2 regions of the Pseudactinotalea sp. Z1732 genome follow, and region 1 is predicted to be linked to the other one. Evidence: riboswitches for the same ligand, from Rfam matches in the RefSeq annotation. Region 1 holds a riboswitch; the other holds the start of a gene.
The links. Region 1 has a riboswitch for S-adenosylmethionine ahead of ACPL7H_RS04490 (hypothetical protein). Riboswitches for the same ligand answer to the same signal wherever they lie in the genome.
Positions count from the first base shown of each region.

Region 2: it holds a riboswitch for S-adenosylmethionine, as region 1 does, so the genes downstream of both, ACPL7H_RS13645 (methylenetetrahydrofolate reductase) here and ACPL7H_RS04490 (hypothetical protein) in region 1, are expected to answer to the same signal.

Region 1 is NZ_JBMPQC010000002.1:136,019-143,689, reverse strand. Features, by position in the region: gene ACPL7H_RS04505 (glutamate-5-semialdehyde dehydrogenase) at 1-498, opposite strand, end outside; gene ACPL7H_RS04500 (hypothetical protein) at 495-764, opposite strand; partial or broken gene ACPL7H_RS04495 (cytidine deaminase family protein) at 727-882, shown strand; gene ACPL7H_RS04490 (hypothetical protein) at 1,045-2,049, opposite strand; SAM riboswitch class IV at 2,335-2,448, opposite strand; gene proB (glutamate 5-kinase) at 2,595-3,740, opposite strand; gene obgE (GTPase ObgE) at 3,835-5,322, opposite strand; gene rpmA (50S ribosomal protein L27) at 5,430-5,687, opposite strand; gene rplU (50S ribosomal protein L21) at 5,711-6,019, opposite strand; gene ACPL7H_RS04465 (hypothetical protein) at 6,341-7,671, shown strand, end outside.
Region 2 is NZ_JBMPQC010000007.1:102,772-110,442, forward strand. Features, by position in the region: gene icmF (fused isobutyryl-CoA mutase/GTPase IcmF) at 1-2,592, opposite strand, end outside; gene ACPL7H_RS13640 (MarR family winged helix-turn-helix transcriptional regulator) at 2,646-3,164, opposite strand; SAM riboswitch class I at 3,316-3,416, shown strand; gene ACPL7H_RS13645 (methylenetetrahydrofolate reductase) at 3,475-4,395, shown strand; gene metE (5-methyltetrahydropteroyltriglutamate--homocysteine S-methyltransferase) at 4,472-6,796, shown strand; gene ACPL7H_RS13655 (YtxH domain-containing protein) at 6,903-7,211, shown strand; gene ACPL7H_RS13660 (HNH endonuclease family protein) at 7,258-7,671, opposite strand, start outside.

The DNA of each region.
Region 1 (7,671 bases):
GTTGGACTGCGCGGCGGCCGAACCCCCGCGCAGCACCACCGCGTTCCCGCTCTTGAGTGCCAGGCCGGCGGCATCGACTGTGACGTTCGGGCGTGCCTCGTAGATCATGCCCACCACGCCCATGGGTACCCGCACCTGCCGCACCCGCAACCCGTTGGGCAACGTGGAACCGTGCAACACCTCTCCCACCGGGTCCGGCAGGGCGGCCAGGTCCCGCAACGCCTCGGCGATCCCCTCGACGCGGCCGGCGTCCAGGGTGAGCCGGTCCAGCAGGCCCGGGCTCATCCCGCCGGCCTCCTCCCGGCGCACGTCCACATCGTTGGCAGCCACGATCCGTTCGGAGGCACCCACCAACGCATCGGCCATCCGGTGCAGCGCGGCGTCCTTGGTGGCCCGGGTGGCCCGCGCCAGGTCGCGGGCGGCCACCTTCGCGTCGGTGGCCACCTGCTGCACCTGCGCCGTCACGTCCGCAGCGGGCTGCGCCGTCGTCTGAGTCATGCAGCCAAGCCTACGCCGCCGCCGCGCTCCCAGGCCGCGGCCGGTGCGCTGCGGCCGTCGATCCGGGCCCGTCCGCCACGGGAACCGGCGAGGGCTGCCACACCGGTTCCCTCTAGGATCGTGCCTATGGACACCGCGTCGTTCTCCTCCCTGATCGCTTCGGCCCAGGAATACCTGAACCCCAGCGAGGCGGAGGACCGGAAGTCGGGTGATGTCGCAGCCACCCTGGTGACGGCCGCCGGAGCGCGGTACTCAGGGGTGTGCATCGACACCCCGTGCGGAACCGGCTTCTGCGCCGAACACGCCGCTATCGCCGCGATGGTGACGGCCGGAGAGTTCCGTATCGCCCAGATCGTGGCAGTGTGGCGCGATGAGGCCGGCACCCTGCACGTGGTCTCACCGTGCGGACGCTGCCGCGAGTTCATCCGACAGATCGACCCGGCGAACATCGACACCCAGGTGATCCTCGGCCCGGGGCGCTCGGCACCGCTACGCGACCTGTTGCCCGAGAACGACTGGCCGGCCGGACCGCCTGAGAAGGACGGCTCATCGCACCCGCACCGGGGCACGCCGGGAGCGAGCAGGCGTCGCCGCGGGCGTGACCGGAGCCGTCGCCGGCGTACGCAGCCCGAGTTCGGTCAGCGCCGGCAGCAGGTCCTGGGCCAGAGCCACCACATCGGTGGGTACCGAGGCCGGCACCACGGTGAACCCGTCGGCTCCGCCGGCCCGGACCCACGCGTTCCAGAGCGTGGCGAGGTCCTCGGCGGTCCCGATGGTGCGCAGAGCCGGCAGCCCGGAAGGCAATTCCAGTGAGGACAGCAGGTCCCAGCGTGCCTGTGCGCTGGCCCGATCGGCGGAGATCACCGTGTGCACATCGACCAACACCTTGACGTCACCGGGTGCCCGGCCCCACTCGATTGCCGCTTCACGGATCGCAGCCCGGGCGGCACGGGCCTCCTCCAGGGTTGCCACCGACAGCCGTGCCACGTCAGCGCGCGCCGCAGCCAGCTCGGCGTCCACACCGTTGCGCACCGGTACCACCACCAGTGGACGGACCGGTTCGCGAACCACATCATCCACGGTGCGCTTGCGGGGGGCGGCCACCGGCGCGTCCAGCACCGCATCCACCGTGCGCGCACCGGTGCCCTGGGCGGTGGCGCCCTGCTCGAGCTGCCAGCCCGCGCGCTGGGCACTGGCCCGGTGCACCGAGGCGATGGCACCAGCGACGTGTTCGGGGCGCGTGATGCCCAGCGGAACTGTGGCCACCAGGGCGGCCCGGGTGGTGTGCCGGGCAAGGCGGGAGGTAGCCAGCGCCCCGTCCAGCCAGGCGTCCCGGCGCCGCTTACCACCGAGCCGGAATGTCTCATCCAGCGAGATCAGGTCCACCCCGCCCCGGTCGGCGAGGGAGGCCAGGCCGGCCAGGCGGCCCATGATGAATTGCTCGGTCTCGGCGTTGCGCTCGCGCTGCCAGTCCCGGGGCGCGCCGGCATTGGACAGATCCAATCCGACCAGGGACGCGGTCTCGTTCACAGATGCAGGTACAGCAGACATGGGGTGCTCACTCTCGGTGCAAGAAAGGGCTCAACATTGCTGCCTCAGCGCGGGTCGCACGCCCGGTGTGTCACGCATCGGGCTCAGGTGCGCACCGACCGGCTGAGGGGTGGCGCCGAGGGGCCGTCAGAGGGCCCGAGGCTGCCGGTTGAGGTGTCGGCTCAGGCCGACATGAAGCAGCAACACATCGCACACATCACACAGGAGACGTGGCGTCGCTGGTACGCAAGGGTCCTGTCGGTGTGCATCGCTGTCTTCATCCTTCTGTCTGCACCGCGGGGAGCGGTGATGCGCTTGCCGGGGGCCATGTGGCCCGCGGCCAGGTCATCTCCCGGAGCACCCCGCCGCGCGGGGGGTTGCCGGTCAGCAAGCCGGGACTTGGCGCTGACGCTCTGAACCTGGGATCAACCTATGAGTCGGATAGTTGCCGTGTCAACTATCTTGCCGTGTCAACTACCTAAGGGCTGCGCATTCGGTCGCCACGACGCGGTCCCAGTCCGAGACGCCGGAGCGCGCCGTCGGCTGATGCGACCGCCTCGCCGGCCTCAGTCGGTGCGGTCCAGCACCACCAGGTCATCCCGGTGCACCACCGCGCGGGCACTATCCGGGCCGAACTGCTCCCGCATCTGCACCGAGGTGCGGCCCAGACGCGCAGGGAGTTCCTCAGCGCTGTAGGAGGCCAAGCCTCGAGCCACCACCCGGCCGGCTGGATCCAGCACGTCGATCGGGTCGCCGGCGTCGAACTCCCCCGTCACGTCCACCACGCCGGCCGCCAGCAGCGACTTCTTCCCGGCAGTGATCGCCTGCACCGCACCCTCGTCGACGCTGATCGAACCTCCGGTGTGCGCGGCGTGGGCCAGCCACAGCCGCCGGGCATTGGTGCGCCGTCGGGCCGGCTCGAACCAGGTGCCCACGTCCTCACCGGACAACACGGCCCCGGCATTGTGTGCCGCGGTCACCACCACCGGGATCCCGGCGCCGGAGGCGATCGCGGCGGACTCCAACTTCGAGACCATGCCCCCGGTGCCCACCGCCCCGCCTCGTGCGGTGACCTCGATGCCCTCCAGGTCTCGTCGGTCCCGCACGCGTGCGATCCGCCGGGCACCGGGCAGCCGGGGCGAGCGATCGTACAGGGCGTCGACGTCGGTGAGCAGCACCAGGGCGTCGGCTTTGGACAGGTGCGAGACCAGAGCGGCCAGCCGGTCATTGTCACCGAACTTGATCTCCTGGGTGGCCACGGCGTCGTTCTCGTTGATCACCGGCACCACTCCCAGCGCCAGCAGTCGTTCGACGTTGCGCTGGACGTTGCGGTGATGTGCCCGGCGCACCACGTCCTCCACGGTGAGCAGCACCTGGCCGACGGTGAGCCCGTGGGCACCGAACGCGCGCGTGTAGTGCGCCATCAAGAGCCCTTGCCCGACGCTGGCCGCGGCCTGGGCGGTTGCCAGGTCCCGGGGCCGGCCGCTGAGCCCGAGGACGCCCAGCGCTGAGGCGATGGCCCCGGAGGAGACCAGCACCACCTGCCCACCCGCGGCTCGGCGACCGGCCAGGACCTCGACGAGCGCGGTGAGCTTGTGTACATCCAGCCGCCCAGCCGCGTCGGTGAGCGAGGAGGAGCCGATCTTGACCACGACTCGTCGGGCGCGACCGGGGTCCCCCAGTTCACGCCGGTCCGTCACGGTCTTGGTCACGGCACCATTGTGGCGCACCCGATCACGATTCGGACGGGACCGTCCATGTACTGGGCGCCCCGGGCCCCGTTCGGTGCGCGCCGATGAGGTGACCTCACTGCTCCCGGTCGATCCACAACTCCTCGCGAGCGGCAGCCTTGGCGTCCATCCGGTTGTGGAACTCCTCGCGTTTCTCCGCCCGAGTAGGCCGCTGCCGCTCCTCCAGACGCACGTCGGAGCCGCGAGCGCCCAGGAGTTCGGGGCCGGTCATCATGGTCGGCTCCCAGTCGAAGACCACGCCCTCGGGGCCGTCACCGATCACGACCTCCGCACCCGGGGTGGCGCCCGCTTCGAACAGCGCCTCCTCCACTCCCAGGCGGGCCAGCCGGTCGGCGAGGTAACCCACGGCCTCATCGTTGGCGAAGTCGGTCTGGCGCACCCAACGCTCTGGTTTGGTTCCGGTGATCAGAAAGTACTCGTGGTCACTCCTGCGCCGGGTGACAGCGAACCCGGTTTCGTCCACCGCGCGGGGGCGCAGCACCGTCGGGGTTGGCTCCGGCGGTGGGGCGGCATCGCGGGCCTGTTGCACGATCTCGGCCAGTCTGAAGGACAGCGGCCGAAGGCCCTTGCGCGCTACCGCGGAGACCTCGAACACCTCCAGGCCACGGGCCTCCAGGTCGGGCCGCACCAGATCGGCCAGGTCCTGGGCCTCGGGCACGTCCACCTTGTTCAGCACCACCAACCGGGGGCGCTGCGCCAGCGGCACCCGGCCACCTTCGATTCCGACGTCGGCACTGTAGGCATCCAGTTCCGCCTCGATCGCGTCCAGATCGCTGATCGGGTCCCGGTTCGGCTCCAGGGTGGCGCAGTCCAGCACATGGACGATCACGGCACACCGCTCGATGTGTCGCAGGAACTCCAGGCCCAAGCCCCTGCCCTGGGAGGCGCCGGGGATCAACCCGGGCACGTCGGCCATCGTGAACCGGGCCTGTCCGGCCTGGACCACTCCCAGGTTCGGTACCAGAGTGGTGAACGGGTAGTCGGCGATCTTGGGCCGCGCCGCGCTCATCGCCGCGATCAGGGAGGACTTGCCCGCCGAGGGGAAGCCGACCAGAGCCACATCGGCCACGGTCTTGAGTTCCAGTACCAGGTCCCGCTCCTGCCCGGGTTCCCCGAGCAGGGCGAATCCGGGAGCCTTGCGTTTGCGCGAGGCCAGGGCGGCATTGCCGAGCCCGCCGTTACCCCCGGCCGCGGCGACGTACTCGGTGCCGTGGCCGACCAGGTCGGCCAGGATCTCGCCCTTGGCGGTCTTGACCACGGTGCCGTCGGGGACAGCGAGGACCAGGTGCTCACCCTTCTTGCCGGTGCGGTTGTCCCCCATCCCCTGGGTGCCGTTGCCGGCGCGGCGGTGCGGAGAGTGGTGGTAGTCCAGCAGCGTGGTGACCTGGCTGTCCACCCGCAGGATCACGTCACCGCCAGGTCCGCCGTTGGCGCCATCTGGGCCCCCCAGAGGCTTGAACTTCTCCCGGTGCACCGACACGCAGCCGTTGCCGCCGTCACCGCCGCGAACGTGCAGCATCACGTGGTCGACGAAACTGGCCATCACGACCCTCCTGGCGGTGGTTGTGGATCGGGCGCCGGAACCGGCTGGGAATACGAAAGCGGGGGCGCCCCGACTGCTAGCCGGTGCGCCCCCGCCGATGTCGAATCTCAGGCGTCCACAAGCGTGACGTCGACGACCTTGCGGCCCCGCCGGCTTCCGAACTGAACCTGTCCTGCGGACAGCGCGTAGAGGGTGTCGTCCCTACCGCGAGCCACGTTGATGCCGGGGTGGAACTTGGTGCCGCGCTGCCGCACCAGGATCTCACCGGCCTTGACGTCCTGCCCACCGAACCGCTTGACTCCCAGCCGCTGTGCGTTGGAGTCGCGGCCGTTCCGGGTAGAGCTCGCGCCCTTCTTCGTTGCCATGACGTACCTGCTTCCTGGGAGTGTTAGGCGATGCCGGTGACCTTCAGGCGGGTCAACTTCTGGCGATGACCGGCCCGACGGCGATAACGGGTCTTGTTCTTGTACTTACCGATCGTGATCTTCGGGCCCTTCTCGTCCCGGACGATCTCGGCGGAGACTGTCACCTTGGCCAGTGCGTCGGCGTCGGTGGTCACCTTCTCGCCGTCCACCACCAGCACGGGGGTGAGTTCCACGGAGTCGCCCGCGCCACCGGAGAGCCGGTCCACGACCACGATGTCACCCACGGACACCTTCTCCTGCCGGCCACCGGCCTTGACGATCGCGTACACCACGTTTGCTCATTCCTTCTCGCGGACAACATCTGAGGTCCTTCGAGGCTGGATATCTGCAGCCGGCCCCGGCACGAAGCGGGCGGGCACACGAGGATCACAGCGCATGCGAAGGGTTGCGGCGCACGAGGCACCGACGCCCAAGGTTACGCGAACGGGGCAGTGCGAGCAAACCCCACGCCCTGTGATGTGGGCCTCTGACTGTGAGGTTCACCGCTCCGGGCCCACCGGGCACCAGCACACGGGGCAGCGCCACGCAATGGGCTGGTCTGCCCTTTGCTGTGGGGCCGGTTCGGCACTGCCGGGCGCTAATCTTGGCGGGCGATGCCTGACTCAACGATGGATCCGCTGCGCCCTCCGGTGCTGCCGGCTCACTACCCGCGCACGACGACGCAACTGCTGTTGGCACTTCCCGGTGACCCCTTCGTGCACGCCCGGGAGCGGGTGGCACGGGCCTGGCAGGCCCTGTCCGAACTGATCGAGTTCCTCCCGGCCGAGCAGGGCAGACTCCGCGAGGAGTTCACCAATCTGAGGCGGCAGCTCGAGCAGTTCGAGATCCACGCCCGGAACTGGCGCATCGACGGGGACCAGTTGCGTACCGTGCGCCGCCACCCGCCGCCCCCCTGGGGTGAGGAACGGGTGCGGGGCGGAGCGCCGGTAGCATCCGAGCCGGCGCCGCACCATCACCAGGACGAGCCGGTGTTCGGTTTCGCCGCCACCCTGGTGACGGTGCGCGATCACCTGGCGGTCACCGCTGGGGCGCTGACCGGCACCAAGGTCGGAGCGATGGGCACCCTGCACGCGCTGTACCTGGCCGGCCGCGTCGTGTACGGCGCCGACGCCGCCTTCCATCTTGCCGCGATGTTCACCGCGGCCGTGTGGGACTTCGAGCGTCCGGGGATGCCACCGCTGCCCTCGGCTGCGGGCCGGATCGAGTTGCGCTCCTCGCCGCGGGCGATCCCGCAGACCCGCTGGGCCCGCTACGCCCGGTTGATGTTCCTGCAGAACCGGGTGGAACTGACCACTGACGCCGGTCACGAGGTGATCGGCGGGTCCGAACCGATCGCCTTCCTCATGCACGTGGCGCCACCGACGCCGGGCACCGCCGAGTTCCTGGCCGATCCGGCCCAGAGGTATCTGCCGGTCGACCGGTTCGAGGACCTGGGGATGATCCACTTCTGTAGCGCGGACGGCTACTCCCTGGGTGCGGTGGCTGTGGCGGATTGGCTGGCCCAGCCCGGCGTGGTGGTCGGCCAACCCGAATGGACGTCCCTGGCCCCGGTTGAGTTGTCGGTGCACTCCCAGGTGGTCTGGGCACTGGAGGCCGGCGGGTTCGTGGCCGGTGCTGCGGTGCTCAGGGCACCGATGCGTCGGGGCGTAACCCATCCCCCGCTCCACCCCAGTATCGCCGCACGCTCGCGCCGCTCACGGGCTGCTGCCAACGCTGCCGACGCCCCTGGGTCCGGCCCCACCGGGCCAGACCCGCACCCAGGGGTGCACCTGCTGCGTCCTGCCCCGCACCTGCAGCCCTACCTGGGGCAGGCTGCGAGCCGGAAGCAGGCCGCCCGGCGCCGCACGCGGAACCGGCTCGAGGTCGGGCCCGCCTCGCCGTTGCAGCCGTGGCTGCAGTATCTGGCCGCACCGGCGATCGTGAT
Region 2 (7,671 bases), on a different contig from region 1:
GAAGTCCATCTCCTGGGCGTGCAGGGAACGACCCGACGTCTGCACGTGGTACTTCAGTTTCTGGCTGCGCTCGCCGCCGCCGTACTTCTCCCGCATCGCCACCGCCCAGATGCGGCGGGCCACCCGCCCGATCACCGAGTACTCCGGGTCCATCCCGTTGGAGAAGAAGAAGGACAGGTTGGGTGCGAAGTCGTCGATGTCCATCCCCCGTGCCAGGTAGGACTCCACGTACGTGAACCCGTTGGCCAACGTGAACGCCAACTGGCTGAGCGGGTTCGCCCCGGCCTCGGCGATGTGATAGCCGGAGATCGAGACCGAGTAGAAGTTGCGCACCCCGTTGTCGATGAACCACTGCTGGATGTCGCCCATCATCCGCAGCGAGAACTCGGTGGTGAACAGGCAGGTGTTCTGCCCCTGGTCCTCCTTGAGGATGTCGGCCTGCACGGTGCCGCGCACGTTCGCCAGGGCGTGCCCGCGCAACTCCTCGGCTTCGGCGGCTGAGGGCTCGCGCCCCTCGTCCTGGCGGAAGGCGTCCAGCTGCTGGTCGATGGCGGCATTGAGGAAGAACGCCAGCACGGTGGGTGCCGGCCCGTTAATCGTCATCGACACCGAGGTCGCCGGCGACACCAGGTCGAAGCCGTCGTAGAGAGCCTTCATATCCTCCAGCGAGGCGATCGAGACACCGGAGGTGCCGACCTTGCCGTAGATATCGGGCCGGGCGGCAGGGTCGTGACCGTAGAGGGTGACCGAATCGAACGCGGTGGACAGCCGAGTGGCCGGCTGGCCCTCGGAGAGCAGCTTGAACCGCCGGTTGGTGCGGAAGGGGTCGCCCTCACCGGCGAACATCCGGGTCGGATCCTCATCGGCCCGCTTGAACGCATAGAGCCCGGCGGTGAACGGGAAGCGCCCGGGCAGGTTCTCCCGGCGCCAGAAGCGCACCATGTCCCCGGCGTCGCGGAAGCGCGGCAGTGCCACCCGGGGCACCTTCGTGCCGGACAGGGACTCCCGGGTCAGGCGGGTGGTGATGTCACGCTCGCGCACTCGCACCGTGTGCTCGGTCCCGGAGTAGACCTGCACCGTCGCCGGCCACTGCTGCTGCTGTTCGAGCACCTCGGCCGGCAACGCCCGGCGTGCGTCCTCGGCAAGCCGGGCCACGTCGTCGTGCGCCTTGCCTGCCGCGGACAACTCCTCGAGTGTGAACTCCAGGTGCTGCACCCGGCTGGCCGCATCGGCGTAGGTCTCGGTGTCGGCATGGTAGCCCCGGACCGTTTCGGCGATCTCGGCCAGGTAGCGCACCCGGGCCGCGGGGACCACCGGGGTGATCATCGACGAGTACCGCACGTCGACTCTGGGCAACGCGCCCGCGCCCACCTCCAGTCCGTGTTCGCCGAGCCGGTCGCGCAGCTCCTGGTACAGCGCCGTCACGCCGTCGTCGTTGAAGGTGGCCGCGGAGGTGCCGTAGACGGGCATGTCCTGTGGCTTGGAACCGAAGGCCTCCCGGTTGCGCACCATCTGGCGGCCCACATCGCGCAGCGCATCCATCGCTCCGCGGCGCTCGAACTTGTTGATCGCGACCACGTCGGCGAAGTCGAGCATGTCGATCTTCTCCAGTTGGCTGGCCGCTCCGAACTCCGGCGTCATCACATACAGGGACACATCGGCCAGCGGAACGATGCCCGCGTCACCCTGCCCGATCCCGGGGGTCTCGACGATGATGAGGTCGAAACCCGCCGCTTTGAGGATGTCGAGGACGGCCGGGACCGCCTCGGGCACCTCGCTGTCCCCGCGGGTCGCCATGGACCGGAAGTAGGTCTGCTCACCGCCCAGGGCGTTCATCCGGATCCGGTCGGCCAGCAGCGCACCACCGCCCTTACGCCGCGTGGGGTCGATGGCCAGCACCGCGATGCGTAACCGGTCGCCCTGGTCCACCCGGAAGCGGCGCAGCACCTCATCGGTCAGGGACGACTTGCCCGAACCGCCGGTGCCGGTGATCCCGAGCACCGGGACGGTGCGCCGCCCGGCGGCCTCGACGTACCGGCCTCGGTCGGCCTCGCTGATGCGCCCCAGTTCGGCGCCGGTGACCGCCCGGGCCAGCGCCGTCCGGTCCCCGGCCAGGACGGCGTGGACGTCGGCTCCGCCGAGTTCCCACAGGTCGACGTCGGCCTGTTCGATGACCTGGTTGACCATCCCCGGCAGTCCGAGTCGTTGACCGTCCTCGGGGGAGAAGATCGTCACTCCCGATTCGCGTAGCCGAGTGATCTCCTCGGGCACGATCACGCCGCCCCCGCCGCCGACCACCTTGATGTGGCCGGCGCCGCGTTCGGCGAGCTGGTCGACGAGGTACTCGAAGTACTCCACGTGCCCGCCCTGGTAGGAGGAGACGGCAACGGCCTGGACGTCCTCCTCCAGTGCGGCTTCGGCGACCTCCTGCACCGACCGGTTGTGGCCCAGGTGCACCACCTCGGCGCCCTGGGACTGCATGATCCGGCGCATGATGTTGATCGAGGCGTCGTGCCCGTCGAACAGGCTGGCAGCGGTGACGACGCGGACCGGGTGCTCCGGCACATGCAGGGGTCGTGCTTGTTCGGTCATGGCGTCCTCGGCTCACCGTCGGGTGCGACTACTCCAGATACTAGGACATCCAACTATTCCTCGATAGGGGGTGGCTGCACCTGATCGCCGCCGTCGGCGCGCATCAGGCCCAGCAACTTCGTCAGTTCCCGAACCTGTTCGGGCGGCAGACCGGGTCGGATGAAGACCTCGGCGTTGAGCGCGCTGGTCGCCTCCTCCACGGCCGTCCTCCCGGTAACGGTCAGGGAGGCCAGCACGACCCGGCCGTCGGAGTTGCTGCGCACCCGCTCCACGTAGCCCTGCCGCACCAGCCGCTCGACCAGGCTGGTCACGCTGGTCGGGTGCACCTGCAGCAAGGAGCCCATCCGGGACATCGCCATCTCCCCTCCGGCGGCGAACGACAGTAACCGGAGCACCTCGTACCGGGCGAAGGTCAACTCCATCGGGCGCAGGACCGAATCGATGCGCTCGGCCAGCAACTGGTTGACCCGCACGATCGAGGTGACCAGGGCCATGCCGTCGGCGGCTTCAGCCCAGCCGTGCCGGACCCACTGTTGATGGGCCTGATGGATCGGGTCCCGGTCGGCGCGCACGCGACCACCCTACGGCGCAAGCCGAGTGCGTCCCGGGGCGTTGCGGACACCTCACGAGCGTCACGGCGCCAGCCAGACCGGAATCTCAGGGGATGAGACGGGCGGACTTTACTCTTGTGCCTGCCCGGCAGCAGGCCCGTAGTCTGGCTACCGACCATCCAGAGCGGCCGAGAGACCTGGCTCCACGACGCCGCAGCAACCCCCAACGGAAGCCTCCCGCGGGAAGGGTGCTCACGCCAGGACCGATGGAGTTCTTCATGCAGGCATCCCCCGACGGGCGCATCCGATGAGCACGGCTAGCCTTCTTCGTGTGCCCTCCGACCGACCGACCATCTCCTTCGAGCTCTACCCCCCGCGCTCGGAGAAGGGCGAGCGCGCCCTGGTGCGCACCCTCGCGGAACTGGCCGCGGCCCAACCGGACTTCTTCTCCATCACCTACGGCGCGTCCGGCTCCACCCGGGAGACCTCACGGGAGTTGATCCGGCGGGTCGTCACCGAGACCGAGGTCACCCCGATCGCCCACCTGACCTGTGTGGGGGCCTCCGCGGGGGAACTGCGCGGGGTGATCGAGGACCTGCTCGACGAGGGGGTGCGCGACTTCCTCGCCCTGCGCGGGGACCCGCCCGCGGGCGAACCGGACTGGGAGCCGCACCCGCAGGGGCTGACCCGCTCCAGCCAACTGGTGCGCCTGCTGCGGTCCATCGAGGCCGAACGGTTCGGCGATGCCGGTGCCACCACCGGGCAGGTGAACCCGCTGAGCATCTCGGTGGCGACCTATCCCGGCGCACTGCGCGACAAGACCGGTAACCCGGTGGTCGACCCGCGTGACATCGCCGCCCTGGTGGAGAAGCAGGAGGCCGGTGCCGACTTCGCGATCACCCAGATCTTCTACGACGCCGGGCACTACGCCGCGCTGCTGGAACAGGCCCGCTCGGCCGGGGTGCACATCCCGATCCTGCCGGGGGTGATCCCGTTGACCGACCCGCGCCGGCTGCGCAAGCTGCACCAACTCACCGGCGTACGCCCCCCCGAGGGTCTATTGGACACGCTGGATGGAGCTGCCTCCAAGCAGGAGGCCTACCGGCTGGGTCTGCAGGCCACCCGCTCGCTGGTCAACGACATCCTCGCCCTCGGGGCACCCGGCCTGCACGTGTACACCTTCAACACCGCCACGCCGGCACTGGACCTGCTCTACGGGTCCGGGCTGCGCCCGGTTCCCACCCTGGCCTGAGCCCCGGCGAGGAGCGCCCCCACCCGGCCCCGCCGTCGTCGGCTTGATCTTCAACCGCACCCGAACAGGAAGTCTCATGACACAGCACACCCCGTTCCCCGCCGCCACCATCCTGGGCTACCCCCGGATCGGCCCGGATCGCGAACTCAAACGAGCCGTGGAGTCCTTCTGGGCCGGCCGCACCGACGCCGCCGAACTGACCGCATCCGCACGCGCGCTGCGTGCGGATCTGCGCACCCGCCTGCGTGGCCTGGGTCTGGACGCCCAGGACGCCTCGATCCCCTCCGACTTCACCTTCTATGACCAGGTGCTCTCGGTGGCCGCACAGGTGGGGGCGATCCCGGCGCGGTTCGACGACCTGCGCGATCAGAACGGATCGCTGGACCTGGCCGGCTACTTCACCGTGGCCCGCGGGGAGGGTGACCGGGCACCGCTGGAGATGACCAAGTGGTTCGACTCCAACTATCACTACCTGGTGCCCGAGATCGGCCCGGAGACCGCCTTCGATCTGGTTGAGACCCCCAGCGTGGCAGCGTTCACCGAGGCCGCCGAGGACGGCGTGATCACCCGCCCGGTGCTGGTGGGTCCGATCACGTTCCTGCTGCTGTCCAAGGCCAGTGAGGCGGCCCCGGACGGCTTCAGCCCGCTGGACCGTATCGATGACCTGACCGCGGTGTACGCCCGGTGGCTGGCCGCCTTCGCCGAGGCCGGTGCTCCCTGGGTGCAGCTGGACGAGCCGGGGCTGGTCTCCGACACCTGGCCGATCTCCCGGGCCGAACTCGGCGAACTGGTCTCCCGGGTCTACACCACCCTGGCCGGGGCGAGTGAGCGACCGGCGCTGTTCGTGGCCGCGCCCTACCACCGGCTGGGCAGCGCGTTCACCCCGTTGGCCCGAAGCGGGGTGGAGGCGATCGGACTGGACCTGGTGCGCGGGGACGTCCCCGACGACGTGGCGGGTGCGGACCTGTCCGGGGTGACCCTGGTGGCCGGGCTGGTCGATGGGCACAACGTGTGGCGCACCGACCTGGACGCCGCCCACGAGAAACTCACCGCCCTGCGCGGCGCTGCCGGGCCCGAGGCCACCGTGGCGGTGTCCACCTCCACCTCGCTGTTCCACGTGCCGCACACCGTGGCCGATGAACCCCAGCTGCCCGCGCAGCTGCGGTCCTGGCTGGCGTTCGCCGATGAGAAGGTCGGTGAGGTCCGGGCCCTGGCGGCCGGGCCCGAGCGGGCCGCCGACGCGTTCGAGGCCTCCCGCGCGGTGCGGGCCAATCGGGCCGGCGCCGAGGGGGTCACGGTGCCCGTGGTGCGTGAGCGCACGGGCCGGCTGTCGAAGGCCGACTTCGCGCGCAGCGACTACCCCACCCGGCAGGCCGCCCAGCGGGCGGCGCTGGACCTACCGGAGTTGCCGACGACGACGATCGGGTCGTTCCCGCAGACCGCCGAGGTGCGGCGCGCCCGGGCGAAGGCACGACGCGGCGACATCACCGGAGAGGAGTACCTGGCGGCGATGCGCGCCGAGATCGACCGGGTGATCGCGCTGCAGGAGGAACTGGGCCTGGATGTGTTGGTGCACGGCGAGCCCGAGCGCAACGACATGGTGCAGTACTTCGCCGAGAACCTCGACGGTTTCGCGGTCACCCAGAACGGGTGGGTGCAGTCCTACGGATCCCGGTGCACCCGGCCCTCGATCCTGTGGGGTGACGTGTCCCGGCCCGAACCGATCACGGTGCAGTGGTCCACCTACGCCGCCTCCCGCACGGACAAGCCGGTCAAGGGCATGCTCACCGGTCCGGTGACGATCCTGGCCTGGTCCTTCGTGCGCGATGATCAGCCGCTGGGTGAGACCGCCAACCAGGTGGCCCTGGCGCTGCGCGATGAGGTGGCGGATCTGGAGGCGGCCGGGATCGGGCTGATCCAGGTGGATGAGCCGGCGCTTCGGGAACTGCTGCCGCTGCGCCAGGAAGAACACGAGGACTACCTGGACTGGTCGGTCAACGCGTTCCGGCTGGCTACCGCCGGCGCCGGGGACGCCACCCAGGTGCACACCCACCTGTGCTACTCCGAGTTCGGTGAGGTCATCGGGGCTATCGATGGCCTCGATGCCGACGTGACCTCGGTGGAAGCGGCCCGGTCCAAGATGGAGATCGTCCCGGACATCGCCGACTCCTCCTTCGCCCGGGGGATCGGGCCGGGGGTCTACGACATCCACTCACCCCGGGTGCCCAGCACCGCCGAACTCACCGGACTGCTCCGGATCGCGCTGGGCTCGGTGGACCCGCACCAGTTGTGGGTCAACCCCGACTGCGGGCTGAAGACCCGAGGCTATGAGGAGACCACGGCCTCACTGCGCAATCTGGTGGCCGCGGCCAGGGAGGCGCGCGCGATCGTGCAGGCCTGATCCGGCCGGGGTTCGCACCGGAGCGGCTCCAACCGCACTCCCCGGCGTGCGATCACGGCGAGCAGCGCTAGCGTGGAGGCACGAAGACAACGAGGGAGTGGATGCTATGAAGGGCAAGGTCGGGTTCGTGCTGGGCGCCGCCGTGGGATACCTGTTGGGTACCCGCGCCGGCCAGGAGCACTACGACAAGATCAAGGCGCAGGCCAAGAACGTCTGGGAGAACCCGACGGTGCAGGAAAAGGTCTCGGCTGCGGAGAGCAAGGTCGGGGAGGTCATGCGCGAGCAGGGCTCGCACGTGGCGGGAAAGATCACCGACACGGTCAAGAGCAAGTTCGGCTCCGACTCCTCCGTGGGCTCCGAGGACGTTCAGGCCCCGGCCGAGCCTTACCCGCCGGCACCGCGCCCGCACGACTGAGGTCGTCCAGAGTTCGCCGTGGCTCGCCCGGGCCGGCTGTGCGTCGTCAGCCGGCCGGGCAGGCCGTGACGATCTCGGTGAGCGCGCCCAGTTCCTCCGGGGTCACGCCCAGGCGGTAGGCGTCCTTGATCAGTACCTGCTGGACGGCGTAGGCGCAGTGAAACCGCTCATCGGAGGGCAGCCAGTGCGCGGCATCGGAGGCGCCCTTGTCCTGGTTGGCCGCTCCGTCCACCGCGATGAGGTTCCCCGGGTCATTGGCGAAGGCCAGGGCCACTGACGGCGACCAGGAATCGGCCCCCTTGCTCCACGCATCGGCCAGGGCCACCACGTGGTCGATCTGTACCGCTGAACTGGTGTCCGGGCCGCGTTCGAACTCGATCCGGTGCCCGGTGTAGGGGTCGTGCAGCACACCGGCCACCACCACGCACGGTTGCACCGGGTCGTAGGTGACCTCGGCGAG